2 linked regions of the Puniceicoccus vermicola genome follow. The protein of the gene in region 1 interacts with the protein of each later gene in a pairwise test. Links are inferred from orthologs where the notes say so. Each region holds a gene or a part of one and is shown in the gene's direction. Other genes may lie near its edges. The genes, in order: lpdA and odhB.

What was found.
Region 2: the proteins of lpdA (region 1) and odhB interact in binary tests that used the Escherichia coli proteins (3 or more experiments, as listed by UniProt). The link is inferred for Puniceicoccus vermicola from one-to-one orthologs.

The regions. Positions count from the first base shown.
Region 1 is NZ_JACHVA010000138.1:89,191-92,367, reverse strand. The notes cover bases 303-3,163. They hold lpdA (dihydrolipoyl dehydrogenase), read left to right. Parts: upstream 303-963; coding sequence 964-2,364; downstream 2,365-3,163. Other genes in these bases: H5P30_RS19955 (glycoside hydrolase family 18 protein), read left to right, coding at 2,385-3,163. Outside these bases: H5P30_RS19965 (N-acetylmuramoyl-L-alanine amidase), read left to right, coding at 1-217; more of H5P30_RS19955, read left to right, coding at 3,164-3,177. UniProt on the Escherichia coli protein: Lipoamide dehydrogenase is a component of the glycine cleavage system as well as of the alpha-ketoacid dehydrogenase complexes.
Region 2 is NZ_JACHVA010000127.1:184,346-187,654, reverse strand. The notes cover bases 44-3,036. They hold odhB (2-oxoglutarate dehydrogenase complex dihydrolipoyllysine-residue succinyltransferase), read left to right. Parts: upstream 44-927; coding sequence 928-2,145; downstream 2,146-3,036. Other genes in these bases: H5P30_RS17680 (carbon-nitrogen hydrolase), read left to right, coding at 2,335-3,036; H5P30_RS17690 (2-oxoglutarate dehydrogenase E1 component), read left to right, coding at 44-882. In the rest of the region: more of H5P30_RS17690, read left to right, coding at 1-43; more of H5P30_RS17680, read left to right, coding at 3,037-3,228; H5P30_RS17675 (hypothetical protein), read right to left, coding at 3,286-3,309. UniProt on the Escherichia coli protein: E2 component of the 2-oxoglutarate dehydrogenase (OGDH) complex which catalyzes the second step in the conversion of 2-oxoglutarate to succinyl-CoA and CO(2).

The DNA.
Region 1 (3,177 bases):
CGGAGTTCCGGATCGGGGTTTGAAGCGGGCTCGTTTTGCGGTTCTAGAAGATTTGAAATCGCCGGGAGTCCTCCTGGAGCTGGGCTTCATCACGAATCAACGCACCGGACGCCTTCTGCAGACCCAAGGTTATCGAGAGCGTTTAGCGGACGCCGTCGTTCGCGGAGTAAGACGCTACCGGCAGACGTTGGTTCGTTTGCACCAAGCGGAGCGCTGAAACGCCTATTCGGTGAGGCCTTCGATAAGAATGACGAGAGCCATTTCTTCAAGTGCTCCTGAGCGGAAAGTAGCGAGAGCTTCCAGCTCTCGATCGTCGTTCGAGTCTCCAGTGAGGCGCAGTCATCGAAATCGCTATCGCGCTTCCGCTACGATTTCTGGAGATTCGGAGAGGAACGGCGAAAGCCGTTTCTTCAAGCACGCTCGTAACGAGAGTAGCGAGAGCTTCCAGCTCTCGACCGTTGTTCGAGTCTCCAGTGAGTCGCAGTCATCGAAATCGCTATCGCGCTTCCGCTACGATTTCTGGAGATTTGGAGAGGAACGGCGAAAGCCGTTTCTTCAAGCACGCTCGCACCGAAAGTAGCGAGAGCTTCCAGCTCTCGATCGATGTTCGAGTCTCCAGTGAGGCGCAGTCATCGAAATCGCTCTCGCGCTTCCGCTACGATTTCTGGAGATTTGGAGAGGAACGGCGAAAGCCGTTTCTTCAAGCACGCTCGTAACGAGAGTAGCGAGAGCTTCCAGCTCTCGACCGATATTCGAGTCTCCAGTGAGGCACAGTCATCGAAATCGCTCTCGCGCTTCCGCTACGATTTCTGGAGATTTGGAGAGGAACGGCGAAAGCCGTTTCTTCAAGCACGCTCGCACCGAAAGTAGCGAGAGCTTCCAGCTCTCGATCGCTGGATCGGGCATCCCCCCAATGTGTGTTGCAGGATTGACCCGAAGGTTCTTTCTGATTGGGGTAGAGGCATGTCCGACTCCTCTTTCGATCTCATTGTTTTGGGTGCTGGTCCTGGTGGGTATGTCTGCGCGTTGCGGGCGGCTCAGCTAGGATTCAAAGTGGCCTTGGTAGATAAGCGCGCCACTCTTGGAGGCACCTGCCTCAATGTCGGGTGTATCCCGAGTAAGGCTTTGCTGCACTCGACGGAGATCCTCTCCGCTGCGCGTGACCACGGGAAAAAACACGGGATTACCGGAAACATCGAAGTCGATCTTGAGGCTTTGATGAAGAACAAGGATTCAGTGGTGAAAAAGCTGGTCGGCGGCGTAGGGCAGCTGGTCAAAGCCCGGAAGATTCAGTTTTTCCAAGGACTGGGTTCATTTGTCTCGTCGGACACTGTTGCGATCGAGGGTGAAGAGAAAACGGAGATCAAGGGGAAGAACATCGTCATTGCCACTGGCTCGAAGACCGTGGAGTTGCCTTTCCTGCCGTTTGACGGAGAGAAGATTATCAGCAGCGACGAGGGAATCGCGCTGAAGGAGATTCCTGAAAACCTCGTTGTCGTCGGAGGCGGAGCCATCGGGTTGGAGCTCGGGACCGTCTGGCAACGGCTTGGGTCGAAAGTCGATGTGGTCGAGTTTCTGCCGAAAATTGCTCCGAACTATGACGAGGAAGTCAGTAAGCTCGCGGAGCGAATTTTGAAAAAGCAGGGCCTGACCTTCCATAAATCCACGAAGGTGACCGGTTCCCACGAAGGGAAGAAAGGGAAGATCGTTCTCGAAGCCGAAGGGTCGAAAGGGAAGGTCGAGTTTGAAGCGGACAAGGTTCTGGTCTCGGTGGGACGGGCGCCGGTGACCGAGGGGCTAAAGCTCGAAGCTGCCGGGGTGAAGACCGACGATCGGGGACGCATCGAAGTCGACGATCATTTCTCCACCGGAGTGGATGGAGTCTACGCCATCGGGGATGTCATCAAAGGGCCGATGCTCGCCCACAAGGCCGAAGAAGAGGGAGTCGCACTTGCCGAGAATTTAGCGGGAAAGGCCGGACATGTGAATTACGGGGTGATTCCTGCCGTGATCTATACGGATCCAGAAATTGCCTCCGCCGGGATCACGGCGGAACAGGCGAAAGAGCAGGGCCTTTCGATCAAGACTGGCAAATTCCCGCTGACCGCGAATGGTCGGGCGATGGCTACGGATGCAACCGATGGTGTCGTCATCGTCCATGCGGACGCGAAGACTGATAAGGTTTTGGGAATTCAGATCGTCGCCCGTAATGCTTCGGAACTGATCGCGGCCGCCGTGACCCATATGGAATACGGCGGGAGCGCAGAAGACATCGCCCGCACGGTTCACGCTCACCCCACATTGTCCGAAGCCCTCAAAGAGGCGGCGATGGCTGTCGACGGGCGGGCCATTCACTCCATGTGATTTCACTCAAAAACAGCCCCATGGGCCGGTTTTCCGGTCGTCGCCCGCTAGCGATGGTGGTGGGTCTGTTTTTTGTTTTTGGAGTTGTCGCGGCCGTTGAAGAGGCCGAGCCCGTGGTCACCGCTTACGTTCCCTCGTGGGGAATGAAGTCGGAGGCGGAACGCGGGGTGGTGGAGGAAAACCTTACCCACGTCATCTACGCCTTTGTCTACCCGGAGTTCGATCGCGAATCGGGATCGGTGCGGCTGGTAACAGATTTTCCCGGCAACGGGCTGAATGCTGGAGAGTCTTCGGCGGTTTTTGAAGAGTTCTTGGGACTCGGCGGGGACGACTCTCGTTTGCTCCAAATGATTTCCATCGGCGGATGGGGATTGTCGGAAAACTTTTCGGATATTGCCTCTTCGCGCAAGAGCCGCCGCGCTTTTGCGCGGGCGGTGGTCGAGTTCGTTCGAGATCATGAGTTGGATGGAGTCGACTTGGATTGGGAGTTTCCCGTTTTCGGGGGAGCGGAGAATCAGGTTCATCGTCCCGAAGACCGGGCCAATTTCGTGAAGCTCTGCGAGGAGATTCGGCGAACCTGGAAAGCTCAGAGCGGTGCGTCGCGGCCCTTGATCTTAACCGTCGCGGTGCCTGGGTACTACCGGGCTCTCTCGACGCGGTACGAGATCAAGTCATTGGCGCAGGTCGTGGATTGGTTTCATGTCATGGCCTATGACTACGCGGGATCCTGGTCGCAATCGACGGCTCATTTTTCCCCGCTCTACGGGGACGATTCTCCGGTTCATCAACAGCTAAGCGTTGCAGGGGGTGTGG
Region 2 (3,309 bases), on another replicon or contig:
GAACGCTACGTCCCGTTTAGCCACATCAGTGAGGACCAGGCACAGTTCTGTGTTCACAACTCCCTGCTTTCGGAAGCGGCTGTTCTCGGTTTTGACTATGGCTATTCGCTCGAGTATCCCGAGATGCTGAGTCTTTGGGAGGCCCAATTCGGTGATTTTGTGAATGGTGCGCAGGTCGTCATTGACCAGTTTATCTTCGCCAGCGAATCCAAGTGGCAGCGGATCAGTGGCATCGTTCTCTTGTTGCCTCACGGTTATGAAGGGCAGGGGCCTGAGCATTCCTCAGCACGTCCGGAACGGTTCCTCCAGAATTGTGCCGAGAATAATATTCAGGTCTGTAATTTGACGACTCCGGCTCAATATTTCCATGTGCTGCGGCGACAGATGAAGCGGAAATTCAGCAAGCCGTTGATCATTCTGACGCCGAAGAGCCTATTGCGCCACAAGCGAGCCGTATCGTATCGAGAAGATTTTACCGATACTTGTTTCAATTCGATTCTGGACGACAAGAATGCGCCGAAGAAGGCGAAGACTTTGGTTCTCTGCTCGGGGAAGGTTTATTACGATATTCTCGAGGCGAAGGAAGAGCAGGGGATTGATAATGTCGCCATCATTCGGGTGGAGCAGTATTTCCCATTCAACACGAAGCTCATGAAGGAGATCGTTTCGAACTATCCGAACTTCAAACGGGTGGTATGGTGCCAGGAAGAACCTCAGAACATGGGGGCATGGACTTTCTTGACGACTCGCTTGGAAGAGGTCTTTGGCTTCGTCCCGGAATATGCGGGGCGCCCGGCCAGTGCGAGCCCGGCAACCGGTTTTCTTGCCCGTCACAAGGAAGAGCAAGCTGCACTGGTCAATAAGGCACTGACCGGAAAATAGAATATCGAAAACGTCGAATAGTAATCAAAATTTAAGGACAAAGTTATGGCAATTGAAGTAAAGGTTCCAGCATTGGGAGAGTCGATCTCCTCGGGTATTCTCGCAGGGTGGCAAGTCAAAGACGGTGACATCGTCGAAAAGGATCAGGTCCTTTACGAGTTGGAGACCGACAAGATTACTTCCGAAGGCACGGCCGAGGCGGCAGGGAAGATTTCCTTGAAAGCCGACGAAGGAGACGAAGTTGAAATCGGCCAGGTGATTGCTGAAATTGACGAATCCGCTGCGGGAGACTCCGGCTCCAGTGAAGCCAGCGAAAAGGAAACTGCAGAAAAAGATTCAGAGCCGGCTCCCGAAAAGGAGACGACGGATTCACCTGCGGTCCGCCGGATTTCGGAAGAATCCGGTTTGGATTCGGCTGAAGTGGAAGGAACCGGTAAAGGCGGGCGAGTGACCAAAGGAGACATGCTCTCGGCTTTGGAGAAAAAGGAGTCTGCTCCCGAAAAGTCCGCCCCCTCGAAGGCAAGTGCTCCCGCTGCGAAGTCTGAGCCCAAGCCGACTGGCGACCGTCCGGAAACCCGCAAGAAGATGAGCCCATTGCGCCGGAGCATCGCTCAGCGCTTGGTCTCGGTTCAAAATGAATCGGCGATTTTGACTACCTTCAACGAGGTAGATATGAGCGCGGTCATGGGCTTGCGGAAGAAGTATCAAGACGATTTTGTCAAAAAGCACGGCATCAAGTTGGGCTTCATGTCGTTCTTCGTGAAGGCGGTTGTAGAGGCCCTCAAGAATGTGCCGGGTCTGAACGCCCGCCTCGAGGGAGAAGAACTCGTCCAGAATCATTACTACGACATCGGCGTCGCGGTCAGCACGGAGAAGGGCTTGATGGTTCCGGTCTTGCGCGATTGCGACCAGAAGTCTTTCTCCGAAATTGAGCAAGATCTTGGTGATTACGCCAAGAAGGCTCGTGAAGGTAAGATCCAGATCGACGATCTCCAAGGCGGAGTTTTCTCCATTACCAACGGTGGTGTCTTTGGTTCACTTCTCTCCACGCCGATCATTAATCCTCCGCAGAGCGGGATCTTGGGAATGCACTCCATCCAGCAGCGTCCGATCGCGGTGGATGGGCAGGTGGTGATCCGTCCGATGATGTATCTGGCGGTTTCCTACGATCACCGGATTGTCGATGGCAAGGAGGCAGTTTCGTTCCTCGTTTCGATCAAAAACTCGATCGAGGATCCGGCTCGCATGCTCTTCGGAGCCTAGTCGTTCCTTTTCTTTATCCGCTGGGGGGCGGAGTTTTCTTCGCGCCCCAGGTCGGGCTTTGTTTGGCCTGTGACTCCCTTCTGCGGCAGGAATTGGCTTTTTCTTGGCCGATCCAGTAAGTCGTTCTATCGATAAGGACGATTTGTTTTCCTCTCGTCTGGTGGATGGGCAATTTATAAGGGTACTACCATGTCTACTAAGAATACGTTGGCTCTGGGCGTAGTTCAGCTTGCCCACTCTGGTTCGCAATCGGGAAATCTGGCACGAACGGAGGAATTGGTTCGGGAGGCCCATTCTCAGGGCGCTCAGATCATTTTGAGCCCGGAGTTGATTGACGGACCGTATTTTTGCCAACGGGAAGATCCGGAGTGGTTTGACCAAGCTGTTACGGCAGGTGAAGGTCCGGGATTCCAGATGTTCGACCGACTGAGCCGCGAGCTGGATGTCGTGCTGCCGTATAGCTTTTTCGAAAGGGCGAACCAGAGTTACTTTAACAGCCTAGCGGTTTTCGATGGGGATCGAGGTTGTCTCGGCGTTTACCGCAAAAGCCACATTCCAGATGGGCCGGGGTATGAGGAAAAGTTTTATTTCAATGGCGGAGATACCGGCTTTCGCGTATTCGATACTTCGAAAGGGCGCGTTGGCGCGGCGGTTTGCTGGGATCAGTGGTTCCCGGAAACGGCCCGCATCCTCGCTCTCAAAGGAGCGGAATGCCTGCTTTATCCCACGGCGATTGGCTCGGAGCCTGAGGAGCCGGAAATGGACTCACGCGACCACTGGCAGAGAGTGATGCAGGGCCATTCCGGTGCCAACCTGATGCCCGTTGTCGCGAGCAATCGCTTTGGGCATGAGGAAGGCCCCGGGGGGGGCATCACCTTCTACGGATCCTCTTTCATCACGGATTCATGGGGTGCCGTCGCAAAACAGCTTCCCAGGGATCAGGACGGGGTCCGGGTTGCTGAGTTTGATCGGGCCCAGATGCAGCGGGATCGCGCGAACTGGGGATTTTTCCGTGATCGCCGCGTGGATCTCTACCGCGGCCTTCTCGGCCTCGATGGCAGCGAAGATTCACGTTCCTCCTAGAGGGGCGGGGGAGAGATTCGAAGTTTCCTCCGATTTTTTCCTCTAATCGTTGGTCGGTTAGACGAGCGAACTTGTGATTTC